DNA from 4 places in the Streptomyces sp. NPDC002276 genome. Region 3 is predicted to be linked to each of the others. Evidence: riboswitches for the same ligand, from Rfam matches in the RefSeq annotation. Region 3 holds a riboswitch; each other region holds the start of a gene.

Region 1 (4,427 bases), on a different contig from region 3:
GAGTCCACCGCGAACAGTGGGCTCGTCTTGCCGCCGTCCTGGAGGCTCGGCGCGTCGACGGCGTAGACGATCCGCTGCACCAGCTGCGGAATGGCCTCGAAGCCGGCCGGGCAGGCGCCGTCGGCGGCCTCGAAGGCCACGTGGGTGCGGTGGTTGGCGCTGTCGATGTTGCGGCCGTCCCAGCAGCTCTGGAACTTGAAGGTGCGCACGACGTCACTGCCGGACGGGCACAGCGGGTACTTGTCCTTGAGCTGACGGTCCTCGAACCCGGTGCAGCTCCAAGAGGCGTTGGCGTTGGCCGGGCCGTTGACGAAGGCCTTCGCGTCGCCGGTGATGATGCGCAGAAGGCGCGGCATCGCGACGACCTTGCTCTGCGGGTTGCCCTCGAAGGTCAGGGTGACCTGCTTGGCCGTGACGATCTCGCCGGTGTTGCCCTCGGTGCCGCCGCCGGGCTTGTCGGCGTCCCGCTCCTGCTTGCCGTTCTGCAGGCGCAGCACCGGCCAGTAGTAGGTGGACTTGTCGCCCGGGTTCTCGCAGCTCGTGTCGGCGTTCGCGAGGTCCTGGTCGCTGGCGAAGGCGTTGTTGGACTGGTTGCCGATGTAGTCGTGGAAGTGGTGGGCGCCGTTGGTGACACCGGGCGCGACGATCACGTTGTCGGAGTTGAACAGGCCGTTCTCGTTCACCCCGCAGGCGGTGACGAACGTACCGCGCGAGGCGCCCGCCTGCTGCTGCGGAGCGTTCACATTCGGCTGTACGGAGGTGATGTCCGCGTAGTCAGAGGCGACCGGCCCGTTGGTGGACTGCTGCTGGCCCTGCTGACCCTGGCCGCCCTGGTCCCCGGTGCTGGCGCTGGCGCTCTGGTCGTCGCCGTTGCCTCCCTGGTCACCCTGATCGCCGGTCTCGTTCGTGGGCGCGATCAGCGTGCAGGCGGCGAGGGCGTCGAGTCCCTCCGGGCGGTCCCCGACCTGCGCGATGGCGTCGTCGATCCGCCCGATGGTCTCGGCCCGCTTCTCCTTCAACGGATTCATGATCTCGTTGTCGGCGAAGGAGGCGTCCTGGCGAATGGAATCCCTTGAGTCCTGAAGTTTCTGGTAGGCCTCGGTTATCTGCTGGTCCAGATTCGCGAGTTCCTTGTCGACGTCGGCCTTCGCCTCGTCGGGCACCGTCGTCAACTGGGTACCGACGTCCGGGCAGTCGATCGTCGCGCCTCGCGATGCCGCGTCCGGAGACCCTTGTTGGGCGGAGTCACCGCCCCAACCACCTTCGGACGCCGACGCGTAGACGTTCGCCGCCATCAGTCCTCCGCCGCCCAGCATCAGGGCGACTGCTGCCATCGTCGCGCGTCGTGCGCCTGTGGGGCGTCTGCGCGTGTTGCGTGCCAAGGAAGTTGCTCCTACACGTATCGGTCGGCCCGGCTCGTCCCGGCATGGAAATCCCCCGACCCAATACGGAGCCGGGCCCCGGTGTGTTCAACCGTCCCAGAAATTCATAGCGACCTCTTATGGATCACCGGCCCCGGCGGGCTCCTGCCCCCTCGACACACCAGGGCGAGGTAAAGGTCACAAATACGTATCGGACATATCGCGCTTCAACCTTCACACGAGGCACACACGTTGGCTAAGTTGGCGCTCAGGCCGTACGACCTACTCCGGCGATCGGCGCCGGGCCGCACGGCTCGCGCCGAGTCCGGCGTGTCGCTCGCGACAGCCGGAGCCGGGGACCCAACCGAACTTGGGGTGAATCGGTCCAACTGCCCCTCAGGGCAAGGACCGTAGGGCAAACCTTCCGTGATCGACGCCCGAACCCGACAGCTAACCCGGTAGGCGCGAAGCGGAAGGAGCACGTCTGCCATGCCGGCAGAACGACGCACGCGCACCGGAGGCAGTGGCCCCACCGTGGACGACCGACCCAGCCGCGACGAAGTCCAGCGGCGGATCAACTCCCTTTACGACAGGGCCGAGACGGCCACCGGAAACTACAACGCCACACGTGCGATGTCCGGGAAACCGCGCAAGCGTGTCGAGGCCCGCCCCAGCGCGTCACGTCCTTCCGACCCCGCCGTCGAAGCCGTCACCCGGCAGCTGTTCGACCGCGCCCGCACCCAACTGGGCCCGACCGTACCGGCGATGCTGCCGCCCGGCAGGACCCCGGCCCGCCCGGCCGAGTCCCGCCCCGAGCGGTCCGAACGACCCGAGCGACGCCCCGAGCCCCAGAGCACCGGCCGCGAACTCGAAATGCAGCCCGGTCGCGCCGTGGCCGAACTGACCATGGGGACCACCGCCGCACCGGAGCCCACCGCCCCGCAACTCATGCCCCCCGTAGCGGAGTTGACCGCTGCACCCATTGCCGCGCTGCCTCCCGCCGCACAGGAGACACAGCAGTCTCCCGTGATGGCACAGATGCCGCAGATGTCACAGATGCCGCAGGCACAGGTACCTCAGGCGCAGGTGCCGCAGCCTCCGCAGATGTCTCAGATCGCCCAGATCGCGCAGATGGCTCAGGCCCAGATGTCGCAGACGCCCACGGCGACCGTCCTCGACCTGCCGCCGGTACCGCCCGCCCCGGCCGTCGACGTGCCGCCCGCGCGCGTCATGGCACCGCAGCAGTTCGCGACCGCCCCGGCACCGGCCTTCGACCCGCTCACCGCGAGCCTGGACCTGCTCCCGTCCATCGGCACACCGCGTACCGAGACCGCGCCGACGGGCGCCACCTGGCCGCCCCCGGAGACGGCCTGGCCCGCCCCGGAGACCACGTGGTCCACCGGACAGATGCCGATGGTGACCGAGCAACAACAGACCTGGTCGACAGGGCAGATGCCCGCGGTGACACAGCAACCGCCGTGGTCCACCGGCCAGTTCCCCGTGGTGACCGAGCAACAGCAGATGTGGTCGACAGGACAGATGCCAGCGGTGACCGAGCAACCTGCCTGGTCGACCGGGCAGATGCCCGCAGTCGCCGAGCAACCGGCCTGGTCCACGGGGCAGATACCTCTCATCCCCCAGCAGCCCACGGCCCAGCCCGAGTGGCAGCCCGCGCCGGAACCGTTTTGGCGCCCGCCCCAGCAGGAGTGGCAGCCGACCGCCCCCGCCCCCGAGGTCGCCTTCGCCGCGGCCCCGTCCGTCGCCCCCACACTCGCACCCCCCGCCCCTCCGGCCATGGCCCCGGAAGTCACCCTCCCACCGGCCCCGGCCATGAGCCCGGCGCCCGCCGCGGTCATCCCCACCACGACCGCACCGGACGCCGGCGCCCAGAGCAAGACCGCCACCGCGCTCGCCTTCGCCCGCGCGCAGATCGGCAGGCCCTGCCTGTGGGGCGCGGCGGGACCGGACGCGTACGACTGCTCCAGCCTCACCCAGGCCGCATGGAAGGCGGCGGGGGTCCTCCTCCCGCGCACCGCCCAGGAACAGTCCGGCGCGGGCGCCCTCGTCCCGCTCACGGACATCCACGCCGGCGATCTGATCTTCTTCTACGACAGCATCGACCACGTCGGCCTCTACACCGGCAACGGCCTGATGATCCACGCGCCGAGCCCCGGCACTCCGATACGCGAGGAGTCGATCTTCTACGCCGGTTCCGCCGCCATCCGGGGCGCCGTACGACCCGCCTGAGCCACTGGTTCACACGCGTCCCGCTACTCCCTGCGGGCCGCGTCGTTGCTCTGTACGAGTGGTGGAACCCAGGACACGGTCGTAGCGTCGAACCAGAAGACGGACGACGACCGTGTCCCGCAGGCGGGTCCACCGCCGGTGCGGGTGCGGAGTGACGGGTACGAACGGGCGGCCGGGAGCGGACATGTACAAACACACCATGGTCGGAGTCGTCACGGTCTGTGCCGCCGCTCTGCTGGCGCCGGCCGTGGGCACCTCGTCCGCGGCCCCGGCGACGGTGCACGCGCAACCGGTCGCCCAGCGGCAGCCCGCGGTCCCCGTGCTGGTCGACTGCCTCTGGCATCCCGAGGTGCGTCCCAGCGACTTCATGCTGGCCTGCGGCGACGGCAACAGCCGCCTGACGTCGCTGCGTTGGACCGACTGGAACGCCAACTCCGCGACGGCGACGGGCGTCAACTGGGTGAACGACTGCAAACCTTATTGCGCGGTGGGCAAGTTCCACTCCTTCCCGGTGACCGTGCGGCTCGACTCCGCGCAGACGTGGAAGCGGCATCCGCAGCTGCGGCAGTACGGCGAGATCACCCTGACGTACCCCGGAGCGCGGCCGGACAAGTTCCAGCACACCGTGACCTACCCCCTGTGGAACTGACTCACAGCGACAGCTCCACCACCAGCGGCCGGTGATCGGAGATCTCCACCCTCGGCGCGCCCACCGCCCCCACGGCGTCCGCGCCGAGCCCCGTCGTCATGATGTGGTCGAGCTGGACGAGCGGCCGGTGCGAGGGAAAGGTCGCCCGCCGGGCCGCACTCCGCCAGCCA
Region 2 (4,427 bases), on a different contig from region 3:
ACGGGACAGCGTTCGAGAAGCTGACCGCCCTCGCCTACCCGGAGGGCCACCCCTACCACCACACGCCCATCGGCTCGATGGCGGACCTGGACGCGGCCACCCTGGAGGACGCGCGCGCGTTCTTCCGCACCTACTACGCGCCCAACAACGCGGTCCTGTCCGTGGTCGGCGACATCGACCCCGAGCAGACGCTCGCCTGGATCGAGAAGTACTTCGGGTCCATCGCCTCGCACGACGGCAAGCCCGCACCCCGTGACGGCGCACTGCCCGACACGATGGGCGCCGAGCTGCGCGAGATCGTCGAGGAAGAGGTCCCGGCGCGCGCCCTGATGTGCGCCTACCGGCTCCCGGAGGACGGCACGCGCGCGTCCGACGCGGCCGACCTCGCCCTCACCATCCTCGGCGGCGGCGAGTCCTCGCTCCTCTACAACCGCCTCGTACGACGCGACCGTACGGCCGTCGCGGCCGGCTTCGGGCTGCTGCGGCTGGCCGGAGCGCCCTCCCTGGGATGGCTGGACGTCAAGACGTCCGGTGACGTCGAGGTGCCCGTCATCGAGGCCGCCATCGACGAGGAGCTCGCCCGGTTCGCCGCGGAGGGCCCCACGGCCGAGGAAATGGAGCGCGCCCAGGCCCAGTTGGAGCGCGAGTGGCTGGACCGGCTGGGCACGGTCGCGGGCCGCGCGGACGAACTGTGCCGCTACGCCGTCCTGTTCGGCGACCCGCAGCTCGCCCTGACCGCCGTACAGCGCGTCCTGGACGTGACGGCGGAGGAGGTCCAGGAGGTCGCCAAGGCGCGACTGCGGCCCGACAACCGCGCGGTGCTCGTCTACGAGCCGATCGCGGACGAGGACGCCGACGAAGCAGCGGCCGAGGCCGGCGACGAGAACGAGGAGGCGGCCAAGTGACCGAGCTCGCCACGATGGAGTTCCACCCGCAGCCCCAGGCCGGCGAGGCCAGGCCGTGGGCCTTCCCGGCGCCCGAGCGTGGCACGCTCGGCAACGGCCTGACCGTCCTGCGCTGCCACCGCCCCGGCCAGCAGGTTGTCGCCGTCGAGGTGCTCCTCGACGCGCCCCTGGAGGCCGAACCGGCAGGCCTGGACGGCGTCGCCACGATCACCGCGCGGGCCTTCTCCGAAGGCACCGACAAGCACTCAGCGGAGGAGTTCGCCGCCGAGCTGGAGCGCTCCGGCGCCACCCTCGACGCGCACGCCGACCACCCGGGGCTGCGCCTGAGCCTGGAGGTCCCCGCCTCGCGCCTGGCCAAGGGCCTCGGCCTGCTGTCGGACGCCCTCAGGGCGCCCGCCTTCGCGGACAGCGAGGTCGAGCGGCTGGTCCGCAACCGCCTCGACGAGATCCCGCACGAGACGGCCAACCCGTCCCGCCGCGCGGCCAAGGAGCTCTCCAAGGAGCTGTTCCCGGCGAGCTCGCGCATGTCGCGCCCCCGCCAGGGCACCGAGGAGACGGTCCAGAAGATCGACTCCACGGCCGTACGCGCCTTCTACGACCGGCATGTCCGCCCCGCGACCGCCACCGCCGTGGTCGTCGGCGACCTCACCGGCATCGACCTGGACGCGCTGCTCGCCGACACCCTGGGCTCGTGGACCGGTTCCACCGCGCAGCCGCGCCCCGTGCCGCCGGTGACCGCCGACGACACCGGGCGGGTCGTGATCGTGCACCGGCCCGGCGCCGTCCAGACGCAGCTGCTCATCGGCCGCGTCGGAGCCGACCGGCACGACCGCGTGTGGCCCGCGCAGGTGCTCGGCACGTACTGCCTCGGCGGCACCCTCACCTCCCGCCTGGACCGCGTCCTGCGCGAGGAGAAGGGCTACACCTACGGTGTGCGCGCGTTCGGCCAGGTGCTGCGTTCGGCACCCGACGGCACGGGCGTGTCGATGCTCGCGATCAGCGGCTCCGTGGACACCCCGAACACGGGTCCCGCACTCGACGACCTGTGGACGGTGCTCCGCAAGCTCGCCGAGGGCGGACTCACCGACGCCGAGCGGGACATCGCCGTACAGAACCTCGTCGGCGTGGCGCCGCTCAAGTACGAGACCGCGGCGGCCGTGGCGAGCACGCTGGCCGACCAGGTCGAGCAGCACCTGCCCGACGACTACCAGGCGACGCTGTACCGGCAGCTCGCCGCGACCGGCACCGTGGAGGCGACCGCGGCGGTCGTGAACGCCTTCCCGGTGGACCGTCTGGTGACGATCCTCGTCGGCGACGCGGAGCAGATCAAGGAGCCCGTCGAGGCCCTCGGCATCGGCGAAGTGACCGTCGTTCCGGCGGAGTAGACGCGACAGCGGCACGCGCGCGTGGGGGAGCCCTGGTGACGGAAGCGCCACCAGGGCTCCCTATTGTCCGAATTGGGGGAGAGGTTGCCTGTCTGCCCTGTGGCGTGCGCTACAAAAACCGTGATCCGTTTGGGGATTGAAAGTGGCCCCCCTTAGCGTCGGTCCGGCTGTCCGTCAGGCACCGCGCCGCACTCGCGGCACCGGACAGTCATCGCCGAGTCCCCGTACGGCGCGAGCCAGGGGAGCCGGGGACCCACATGAGTCCCTGGGGTGAATCGGACGCCCGCGCGTGTGGCGGGAGTCCGTAGGAGACCTTCCTGCTCCGAACCCGTCAGCTAACCCGGTAGGCGAGAAGGAAGGAAAGGACCAGCCACTTCATGGCGTTCACCCGCGCCACCGGGAAGCACCGTCGCCCGAGCCGGACCCACCGCACCACCGTTCGCGCCGCGAGTGTCGCCGCGTTCGCCGCCACCGGAGTCGTCGGCACCCTGGCGAGCGCCCCCGCGTTCGCCGCCGAGCCCGCCCCCGAGCAGACCGGCCTCACCCCGGTCGTCGCCATGGGCGATGCCGTGGCCGAGAAGATCGACGCCCAGGCCGTCGCCCAGCGGCAGGCCGCCGCCGAGACGCTCGCCGAGGAGACCGCCCGCGCCAAGGCCGCCGCCCAGGCCGAGGCGGCCCGTGAGGCCCAGGCGCGCGCCGCCCGCGAGGCCGAGCGCAAGCGGCTCAACACCTTCGTCGCGCCGGTCGCCAACTCCTATGTGTCCACCGGCTACAAGACCGGCGGCTCCCTGTGGTCCTCCGGCGCCCACACGGGCATCGACTTCCACGCCTCGACCGGCACCAGCGTCCACGCGGTGGGCTCCGGCACCGTCGTCGAGGCCGGCTGGGGCGGCTCGTACGGCAACGAGGTCGTGATCAAGATGGCCGACGGCATGTACACCATGTACGGCCACCTGTCGTCCATCGGTGTCTCGGTCGGCCAGCAGGTCACCCCGGGCCAGCAGATCGGCCTCTCCGGGGCGACCGGCAACGTCACCGGACCGCACCTCCACTTCGAGGCCCGTACGACCGCCGAGTACGGCTCCGACGTCGACCCCGTCGCCTACCTCCGCAAGCACGGCGTCAACGTCTGACGACGCACCACCGCACTTCCTGGAGCCCCGGCCGTCCGCCGGGGCTTTCGGCGTTTCCGGACCCCTCCTGTCCAAAAAATATCCATGGATTCCGGTCCGCCATCGGAAATTCCCGCTGATTGCAATAGAGTCACGGAACACACGTCAATCGTCGACGTTTCACGGGGATTAAGGCGGAGGTCGGACATGCGTATTCCGGCGCACTCGGTATGCACGGCGATCCGGGACGACATCGTCGCCGGTGTCTACGAGCGCGGCGGCCGGCTCACGGAGGAACTCCTCGCGCGCCGGTACGGCGTCTCGCGCGTGCCCGTGCGCGAGGCCCTGCGCACGCTGGAGGCGGAGGGGTTCGTGGTGACCCGGCGGCACGCGGGCGCGTGCGTCGCGGAACCGACCGAGCAGGAGGCCGCCGACCTGCTGGAGATGCGGATGCTGCTGGAGCCGCTCGGCGCCTCGCGGGCCGCCCAGCGGCGCACCGAGGCCCACCTCAAGGTGCTGCGAGGCCTCGTCCGGCTGGGCCAGGAGCGCGCCAGGAGGGGCAACAGCGAGGATCTGCGCTCCCTGGGCAGCTGGTTCCACGAGACGCTGGCCCAGGCCTCCGGGAGCCCCGCGCTGACCTCGATGCTGACCCAGCTGCGGCACAAGATCGCCTGGATGTACGCGGTGGAGGCACCGGCCAACCCCGTGGAGTCCTGGGCGGAGCACGGGGCCATCGTGGACGCCGTGGCGCGCGGCGACGGCGAGCGCGCGCGGGCGATCACGGCCCTGCACACCGAGCGCGCGGGCACCGCGCACCGGCTGCGCTTTCCCGGCGGCGCGAACGGCACGGACCGTGTGAGGACTTCGCAACCTCCCGTAAACATGTCGGGTCTCCGGCATTAACACGGGCGCCGTATACAAAGAGGGGATAATTCGCGGGGGATTATTTCTGCTGCCCGCAAGTGGAATTGCGAAGGGCTCGCCCGGTAATTCGGGCGAGCCCTTCGAGGTTGCGGCACATCGGT
Region 3 (4,427 bases):
TCAAGGACCGGCTCGCCGCCGCCCTCGACTTCCACGCCCGCTACCAGCTCGGCGAGGCCGCGCCGGCCTGGCTGTGCGGCGGCAAGGTCGACCGGAACATGGGGCCCGACCTGGAGGTTCCGCTCAACCACCTGGAGGACCGGCTGGGCATGAAGGTGCCCGCCGCGCACAAGCTCGCCGAGACGACCCGGCCGGCCGGCAGCGACGACCTCTTCGTTTCCTGGGAGACCCTCACGCACGCCGGTAACCCCGCCGACTGAAACGTGTGTGACATCGGACCCCGCGGATGGCGTATAGTTGGGAACACAACGGCGCGGGGTGGAGCAGCTCGGTAGCTCGCTGGGCTCATAACCCAGAGGTCGCAGGTTCAAATCCTGTCCCCGCTACTCAAGGCCAAGGGCCGGAATCCAGAACATGGATTCCGGCCCTTGGTGTTTTCCCGCAGTTTTCTCCACCCCGGTCGGCCCACCCCGCTCGCAGCCCTCCCCCCGCCAGGAAAAACTGGACGCGTGGAGGAGGGTACGTATGTGCGAGCCGGCGGGCGCGTCCTCACCCTCGTCCGTCGGTTGCCCGCCCTGCTGCTGATCGTCGGCGCGTGCTACGACTACTTCACCCCGCAGGCCTTCACGGCGGCCCCCTTCTTCACCGCCGCCCCGCTCGTCGCCGCCCCGCTCTACTCGCGGCGCGGCACCGTCCTCACCGGCCTGGCCTCGGTCGCCGTCGTCCTCGTCATCCACATCAGGCTCGGCATCGTCCTCCGTATCGACGCGGTCACCGAGATGGCCACCGTGGCGACGGTCGCCGGTCTCGCCGTCCTCATCAACGCCCTCGTCCGCCGCCGCAGCGAACAACTCGCCTCCGTGCGCGAGATCGCCGAGGCCGCCCAGCGCGCCGTACTGCCCGAACCGGCCGAGCGCATCGGCGGGTTCGAGATCGCCGCCCGCTACGAGGCGGCGCAGGAAGGCGCGTTCATCGGCGGCGACCTGTACGCGGTCCAGGACACCCCGCACGGCGTACGGCTGGTCGTGGGCGACGTACGCGGGAAGGGCATGGGCGCGGTCGCCGCCGTGGCGGTCGTCATCGGGGCGTTCCGGGAGGCCGCCGAGCAGGAGAGCACCCTGGAGGCGGTCGCGCAGCGGCTGGAGCGGGCGCTCGCGCGCGAGGGCACCCGGCGCGACGGGCTGGACGCGTTCGAGGGGTTCACCACAGCCGTACTCGCCGAACTCCCGCACGGCGACGGCGTCTTGAGGATCGTCGACCGGGGCCACCCGCCGCCGCTGCTCCTGCACGCGGACGGCACCGTGGACACCCTGCTCGTCAAGGAACCCGCACTGCCCCTGGGAATGGGCGAGTTGGGGTTCTGGCCCGACCGGGCCGAGGAGTTCGCGTTCCCCGGCGGCGCCACCCTGCTCCTCTACACCGACGGCCTGTCCGAGGCCCGCGACTGCCACGGCGTGTTCTACGACCCCGGGGAGCGGCTCGCCGGGCGGACCTTCCGCAGCCCCGAGGCGTTGCTCGGCCTCCTGGCCAAGGAGGTGCGCCGCTACTCCGGGGGCGGGATGACCGACGACATGGCGATGATCGCGGTACGCCATCCATGACCGGTCAACTCACCCGTTTTTCGCCGGTCATGGGCCCTTCGTCCAGCAAGGAAAGGTTAATGATCAAGCGAACAGGCTTGGAAACGGGCGCCTGTGTCTATTAACGTTCGATAACGCAGCACGGTCGTCCCAGCCGTCACAAGAGACAGCTCCGTGCGCACGCGCCGAATCCCGCGAGGGAACCGGGGAACCACCACTTGGGGTGAATCGCACGTCGACAGTCGTGGCAACACGACCGGTTTACGCGCGTAGGAGACCTTCCTGCTCCGAACCCGTCAGCTAACCCGGTAGGCGAGAAGGAAGGAAAGGAGCACGCCCACGTGGCGTCCAACCAGGCTGCCCCAGAAGCCCCGTTCGTCTACGGCGGTTTCCGCCCCGACGAGGGCCCCTGGGAGGAGTGGAACCCCAGCGCGGAGTCCGTTCTTCCCAACCGCGGCAAGCACCGTGTCGCCAAGCAGCGTGGTGGCGGGGGATTCGCCCGCAGCTCCACCGTCCTGGGCGTCGGTGTCATAGCCGCCGTCAGCGCCGGCGGGATGGCCAGCGCCAACACCGGCAAGCCGCCCGTCTCGATCTCCATGCCCGACCTGCCCTCCGTGGGCCACCTGCTGGACGACTCCCCCAGTACGCCGAAGGGTTCCGCGACCGCGCTCAGCAGCGTCGGCGTGACCACCACCGAGACCGCCAAGGGCACCTCGGACGCGGGCGAACTGCTGCGCAACCGGATCATGGAACAGGCCGAGCTCCAGCAGCTCCAGGTCGACGGCAAGTCCCAGGCCGCCGCCGAGGCCGCCGTCGCCAAGCAGGTCGACGCCGCCGCCGCGAAGGCCGAGCAGGACGCCGCGAAGAAGGCCGCCGACGCCAAGAAGGACGCCGAGGCCGCCGCCAAGAAGAAGGCGGAGACGGCGAAGCTCGCCGCGCTCGCCAAGCAGTACACGCTGCCGGTCGGCTCGTACACGATCACCGGCACCTTCGGCCAGGCCGGCTCCATGTGGTCCTCCGGCTACCACACCGGACTCGACTTCGCCGCCCCCACCGGCACGCTGATCAAGGCCATCCACAGCGGCACGGTCACCGAGGCGGGCTGGGCGGGGTCCTACGGCTACCGCACGATCCTCACCCTCGACGACGGCACCGAGCTGTGGTTCTGCCACCAGTCCTCGATCAACGTCAGCGTCGGCCAGAAGGTCGCCACCGGAGACGTCATCGGCCGCGTGGGCGCCACCGGGAACGTGACCGGGCCGCACCTGCACCTTGAGGTCCACATCAACGGCGCAGCCACCGCGAGCGACCCGGCGCCCTGGCTGCGCAGCAAGGGCCTCAATCCCTGACGCACCCTTGAACCACCTGTTGGAATATCCGGTTCCGGTCCGGCAGTTGTCGTAGAGCATGACTTCTCTTCGCAAGCTGGGCCGGTCCGATCTGGAGATCTTCCCGCTGAACCTCGGCGGCAACGTCTTCGGCTGGACCGCCGACGAGGCGACTTCCTTCGCCGTGCTGGACGCGTACGCCGCCGCGGGCGGCAACTTCGTCGACACCGCCGACTCCTACTCGGCGTTCGCCCCGGGCAACCAGGGCGGCGAGTCCGAGACCGTCATCGGCAAGTGGGTCAAGGCCCGCGGCAACCGCTCCGACGTCGTCATCGCCACCAAGGTCAGCCAGCACCCCGAGTACCCGGGCCTGTCCGCCGCCAACATCAAGGCCGCCGCCGAGGCCTCCCTGCGCCGCCTGGACACCGACCACATCGACCTCTACTACCCCCACTTCGACCAGGTCGAGGTGCCGGTCGAGGAGATCGTCGGCGCGCTCGACGAACTGGTCAAGGCGGGCAAGGTGCGGCACATCGCCGCCTCCAACATCACGCCCGAGCGCCTTCAGGCCTCCCTCGACTTCTCCGACCGCGAGGGCCTGGCCCGCTACGTCGCGATCCAGCCCCACTACAACCTCGTCTCGCGCGACACCTACGAGGGCGAACTCCGGGACGTGGCCGAGCGCAACGGCCTCGCGGCGCTCCCCTACTTCGCCCTCGCGGCCGGCTTCCTCACCGGCAAGTACCGGCCCGGTACGACCGTGGACAGCCCGCGCGCCGGACTCGCCGGCAAGTACCTCGCCTCGGAGCGCGGCCAGAAGGTCCTGACCGCCTTGGACGAGGTCGCCCAGGCCCACGACGCCTCCGTCGCGACGGTCGCCCTCGCCTGGCTCGCCGCCCAGCCCACGGTCGCCGCCCCGATCGCCTCCGCCAGAAGCCTGGACCAACTGCCCGACCTGCTCGCCGTGGCCGAACTGGCCCTCACGGACGCCGAGATCGAGCAGCTGACGCAGGCCTCCGCCTGACGGTCGTCAGGTCCGGTACGGGTTGTACGCGGACTGCGGTGCCGCCGTGTTCCCGTACACCGGCCACGGTGGCACCACCACCGGCACCGGCGGCGCGATCCGCCGCGCCGCGTACTCCAGCGCGGGCCGCGCCACCTCCCGCCCCTGCCACAGCTCGCGCAGCAACTCCCCTTCCCGTACGGCGAATTCGGCGCCGACCCGGCCCCGCGCGGCCCGGTACCGCAGGAACGCCAGGGAGGTCGCACAGGCCTCGTAACGGGCCACCGAGCGGGCGGCGGGGCGGCCGAGACAGTGGCTGGCGTACTCGCGGGCCAGCCGGCGGCCCCGCATCGAGCCGAGCACGAACGGTTCGCTCGGGGTCAGCCAGCCCGCGAGGACATACACGGGCAACTCCTCGCGCACGGCGCGCAGTTCACGCTGCCGGGTCCAGACCGCGAGCCAGGTCAGCAGGCCGAACGCGGGCACCATGAACAGGCCGTAGACCTCGAAGAAGCC
Region 4 (4,427 bases), on a different contig from region 3:
GCTCCGTCACCCTCGGCGGGCAGGACATCGCGGCCGGCGATCCCGTACTGGTCGTCCTGGCCGCGGCGGACCGCGATCCGGAACGGTTCGCCGATCCCGACGTCCTCGACCTCGGTCGGCGTGACAATCAACACCTCGGCTACGGCCACGGCATCCACTACTGCCTCGGCGCCCCGCTCGCCCGCCTGGAGGGACAGACCGCGCTCGCCACCCTCCTCACCCGCCTGCCCGACCTCCAACTCGCGGCGGATCCGGCCGACTTGCGCTGGCGCGGCGGCCTCATCATGCGCGGACTGCGCACCCTGCCAGTGGAGTTCACCCCCGGAGCGACCACACCAAACCCGTAAACCCGGACCGAACGGGCCATCTCGCCGCGTAAACCCGAAGATGACAGTTCCTCAACTCTGTGATCTTCACGTGATCTACGTGGCATTAACTTGTGACAAGTGATCGACTGCGGCTACGTTCACGTACCAGCGCGGCGCCCCGCAGCACCCGTCGCGCGGTCCCCCCGCCGTCACGCGAAAGGCCTCCGCATGCTCTCCGGGAACGGTCGTCACCGTCGCCCCCGCCAGGCTCCGGCAATGCTCGTCGCGGCCGGCGTGACCGGCTCCGCCATCGCCATCCCCCTCCTCGGCGCCGCCGCCGCGAACGCCGCCGACGGCACCACCTGGGACAAGGTGGCCCAGTGCGAGACCGGCGGCTCCTGGAGCGAGAACAGCGGCAACGGCCACTACGGCGGGCTCCAGCTGACCCAGGACGACTGGAACAAGTACGGCGGCCAGGACTACGCACCGACCGCCGACCTCGCCAGTCGCTCCCAGCAGATAGCCGTCGCCGAGAAGATCCTCGACGCCAAGGGCACCTCCGAGTGGGTCACCTGCGCGCTGGTCGCCGGCCTCACCACGACCTCGGGCTCGGCGGACGTCGACACCGGAGTCGCGAGCGACTCGCCGTCGACCGGTGCGACCGGCTCGTCGGGCTCCTCGGGCTCCTCGGGTTCTTCGGCTTCCTCCGACTCCTCCGATTCCTCGGACTCTTCCGGTGCCTCCGGATCGTTCGGGTTGTCCAACTCCGGCAACACGGAGCCGACCCCCTCCGATGCGTCCGACTCGCAGAGCCCGACCCCCTCCGCGACGGACAACCCCGCCAAGTCCGACAAGTCCACCACTCCTTCGACGGACGACGGCTCGGCCACCGCCTCCCCGAAACTCGACGAATCGGACAACTCGGAGCAGGCGGTGGGCAAGTGGAGCCTCGTCGACACCGGCGCGCTCGACGACTCCACCGATGACGGCGTCGAGCAGCAGAGCACCGGCAAGCACCGCGGCGCGAGCGCCGAGGAGAGCGTGACGCCCAAGACGTACACCGTCCGCGCCGGCGACTCTCTCGCGTCCATCGCCGACTCCCTTGACTTCGACGGCGGATGGCGCGCGCTGTACGCCGAGAACAAAAAGGTGATAGGCGCCGATCCGTCCGCTGTCGTCGCCGGTCAGACCCTGGACGTCAGTGCTGAAACGGGCGGAAAGTAGCAGCAAAACAGCGGGAGTTCACGTCACGCTTCGCGCCGAATGTCCGCTTTGGTGAAAGTGTGGGATGAGTCTCAGAAGCCCTGATCGTCTTTGAAATCCCGTGCCTTCCCTGTCTACGGTCAAGGCCGCTCGTCACCACGAGCCCCGGCTGCCGCACACGCCGAGTCCTGCCAGCGGCCTCCGGGAACAGTCGTCGCGTCAAGCGCCGTAGGCAGGAGCGGGGGACCCAAGGTAAGTGCCGGGCCCGGGAGTTGAGAGACACCGGAACCGGCTTGGGGTTAAGTCGCGCACCGAGAGGTGCGCGGCCGGGCAACTCACACGGCCCGAACCCGACAGCTCACCTCGTAGGCGTCGGTGAGGGGATTGGGATCTTCCATGCTGTTTTCCAGCAAGGGCAAGCACCGCCGTCCGACAGTTCTTCAGCGGTCTACCCGCGTCGCCACGCTCGCCGGCGTGACCGGTGTCGCCATCGCCGCCCCGCTCATGGCGGCCGGCAACGCCTCCGCCGCCACCGCCTCCGAGTGGGACACGGTCGCCAGCTGCGAGTCCGGCGGCAACTGGTCCATCAACACCGGAAACGGCTACTACGGCGGTCTCCAGTTCTCCGCCTCGACGTGGGCCGCGTACGGCGGCACCGCCTACGCCTCCACCGCGAACCAGGCCTCCAAGTCCCAGCAGATAGCCGTGGCCGAGAAGGTTCTCGCCGCCCAGGGCAAGGGTGCCTGGCCCACCTGCGGCACCGGCCTCTCCAGCGCCACCTACTCCGGCGGCAGCTCCTCCAGCTCCTCGAACAGCAGCGGCTCGTCGAGCAAGAGCACCACCGAGCGCTCCACGACCGACACCACCGCCTCCCGCTCCGCCGAGCGCCCGGCCGTGAAGAAGACCGTCACCACCCCGACCGGCAAGAAGGTCAAGAAGGGTGACGGCGAGTACAAGGTCGTCAAGGGCGACACCCTCAGCTCCATCGCCGAGAAGCACAAGGTCAAGGGCGGCTGGCAGCAGCTGTTCAAGCTGAACAAGAGCATCATCGACGACGCCGACTTCATCTACCCGGGTCAGCAGCTGCACCTTAAGTAGCACTCAGCTGAACCACAGCGCCCTCACATCCGTGGACTGCACTATGGAGACCTCGTGAGGGTCACCCCCGTCCCCCACGGGCTCCCCGCTCCGGTGCGTGTTCCCCCGTACGCACCGGGGCGGGGCTTTTTTGTTTCCGCTTCAGGGAACCTTTTTGTTCCGTTCGGAAACAATTTACTCTCGGTTCTGTCCATCAGGCGGCCGACCGGATGGCCAATCGCCCCGAGCCGGTTAGGCTCGTCTCGCAGAGCCGCTGCGGTGTTGCCGTAGCCGCGTCAGACCCCAAGAAGGAGATGCTCGTGCCGTCCATCGACGTCGTCGTAGCCCGGGAAATCCTGGACTCCCGAGGCAACCCCACGGTCGAGGTCGAGGTCGGCCTCGACGACGGCAGCACGGGTCGTGCCGCCGTTCCGTCCGGCGCCTCCACGGGTGCCTTCGAAGCCGTCGAACTGCGTGACGGCGACCCCAACCGCTACGGCGGCAAGGGTGTCGAGAAGGCCGTACTCGCCGTCATCGAGCAGATCGGCCCGGAGCTGGTCGGCTACGACGCCACCGAGCAGCGCCTGATCGACCAGGCGATGTTCGACCTGGACGCCACCGACAACAAGGGCTCGCTCGGCGCCAACGCCATCCTCGGCGTCTCCCTCGCCGTCGCGCACGCCGCCTCCGAGGCGTCCGACCTTCCGCTGTTCCGCTACCTCGGTGGCCCGAACGCGCACCTGCTGCCCGTTCCGATGATGAACATCCTGAACGGCGGCTCGCACGCCGACTCGAACGTGGACATCCAGGAGTTCATGATCGCCCCGATCGGCGCGGAGTCCTTCTCCGAGGCGCTGCGCTGGGGCGCCGAGGTCTACCACACCCTCAAGAAGGTGCTGAAGACCAAGGGCCTGTCCACCGGCCTCGGCGACGAGGGCGGCTTCGCCCCGAACCTGGAGTCCAACCGCGCCGCCCTCGACCTCATCCTTGAGGCCATCAAGCAGGCCGGTTACATCCCCGGCGAGCAGATCGCGCTCGCGCTCGACGTCGCCGCGTCCGAGTTCTACAAGGACGGCAAGTACGAGTTCGAGGGCAAGTCCCGCTCGGCCGCCGAGATGACCGAGTACTACGAGGAGCTCGTGGCGGCCTACCCGCTCGTCTCCATCGAGGACCCGCTGTACGAGGACGACTGGGCCGGCTGGAAGGTCATCACCGACCGCATCGGCGAGAAGGTCCAGATCGTCGGCGACGACCTCTTCGTCACCAACCCCGAGCGCCTCGCCCGCGGCATCGAGGAGGGCACCGCCAACGCCCTGCTCGTCAAGGTGAACCAGATCGGCTCGCTGACCGAGACCCTGGACGCCGTCGAGATGGCCCAGCGCAACGGCTTCAAGTGCATGATGTCCCACCGCTCCGGCGAGACCGAGGACGTCACCATCGCCGACCTCGCCGTCGCGGTGAACTGCGGCCAGATCAAGACCGGCGCCCCGGCCCGCTCGGACCGCGTCGCCAAGTACAACCAGCTCCTGCGCATCGAGGAGATCCTCGACGACGCGGCCGAGTACGCGGGCCGCAGCGCGTTCCCCCGCTTCAAGGGCTGAGCCGTACAGGGCTAAGCCTTAGCCAGTCGTACGTACGTCCCCGCACCCGGTCCCGTACCGTGTGCGGGGACGTACGCACGTGTGAAGGGGAGGCGGGACATGGCCGTGAAGGACCGGGACCGGTTCTCCACCGCGACCAGGCTGAAGCTGCTCGGCGAGCAGACGGCGGCCCGTGTCTACCGCTCCCAGACCAAACGGCAGGCCCGCCGCTCCCGGCTCACCGGCCGCGCCGCCCTCC

What was found. A riboswitch is a leader RNA that binds a small molecule or an ion and turns the genes downstream of it on or off. The one in region 3 is predicted to bind cyclic di-AMP.
Region 1: linked by a shared signal. The riboswitch ahead of ACWIHT_RS03030 (NlpC/P60 family protein) and the one ahead of ACWIHT_RS21065 (M23 family metallopeptidase) in region 3 are both predicted to bind cyclic di-AMP.
Region 2: linked by a shared signal. The riboswitch ahead of ACWIHT_RS11610 (M23 family metallopeptidase) and the one ahead of ACWIHT_RS21065 (M23 family metallopeptidase) in region 3 are both predicted to bind cyclic di-AMP.
Region 4: linked by a shared signal. The riboswitch ahead of ACWIHT_RS05235 (transglycosylase family protein) and the one ahead of ACWIHT_RS21065 (M23 family metallopeptidase) in region 3 are both predicted to bind cyclic di-AMP.

The regions. Positions count from the first base shown of each region.
Region 1 is NZ_JBSFCQ010000001.1:642,354-646,780, reverse strand. It holds gene ACWIHT_RS03035 (DUF1996 domain-containing protein) at 1-1,334, opposite strand, end outside; cyclic di-AMP (ydaO/yuaA leader) riboswitch at 1,669-1,842, shown strand; gene ACWIHT_RS03030 (NlpC/P60 family protein) at 1,851-3,608, shown strand; gene ACWIHT_RS03025 (hypothetical protein) at 3,793-4,257, shown strand; gene ACWIHT_RS03020 (endonuclease/exonuclease/phosphatase family protein) at 4,259-4,427, opposite strand, start outside.
Region 2 is NZ_JBSFCQ010000003.1:636,022-640,448, reverse strand. It holds gene ACWIHT_RS11620 (M16 family metallopeptidase) at 1-905, shown strand, start outside; gene ACWIHT_RS11615 (M16 family metallopeptidase) at 902-2,290, shown strand; cyclic di-AMP (ydaO/yuaA leader) riboswitch at 2,493-2,654, shown strand; gene ACWIHT_RS11610 (M23 family metallopeptidase) at 2,668-3,423, shown strand; gene ACWIHT_RS11605 (GntR family transcriptional regulator) at 3,610-4,305, shown strand.
Region 3 is NZ_JBSFCQ010000008.1:20,341-24,767, reverse strand. It holds gene ACWIHT_RS21080 (alginate lyase family protein) at 1-260, shown strand, start outside; tRNA gene ACWIHT_RS21075 (tRNA-Met) at 313-386, shown strand; gene ACWIHT_RS21070 (PP2C family protein-serine/threonine phosphatase) at 510-1,601, shown strand; cyclic di-AMP (ydaO/yuaA leader) riboswitch at 1,754-1,910, shown strand; gene ACWIHT_RS21065 (M23 family metallopeptidase) at 1,922-2,929, shown strand; gene ACWIHT_RS21060 (aldo/keto reductase) at 2,988-3,932, shown strand; gene ACWIHT_RS21055 (PrsW family intramembrane metalloprotease) at 3,939-4,427, opposite strand, start outside.
Region 4 is NZ_JBSFCQ010000002.1:28,861-33,287, forward strand. It holds gene ACWIHT_RS05225 (cytochrome P450 family protein) at 1-347, shown strand, start outside; gene ACWIHT_RS05230 (transglycosylase family protein) at 537-1,532, shown strand; cyclic di-AMP (ydaO/yuaA leader) riboswitch at 1,726-1,898, shown strand; gene ACWIHT_RS05235 (transglycosylase family protein) at 1,908-2,609, shown strand; gene eno (phosphopyruvate hydratase) at 2,903-4,189, shown strand; gene ACWIHT_RS05245 (FtsB family cell division protein) at 4,289-4,427, shown strand, end outside.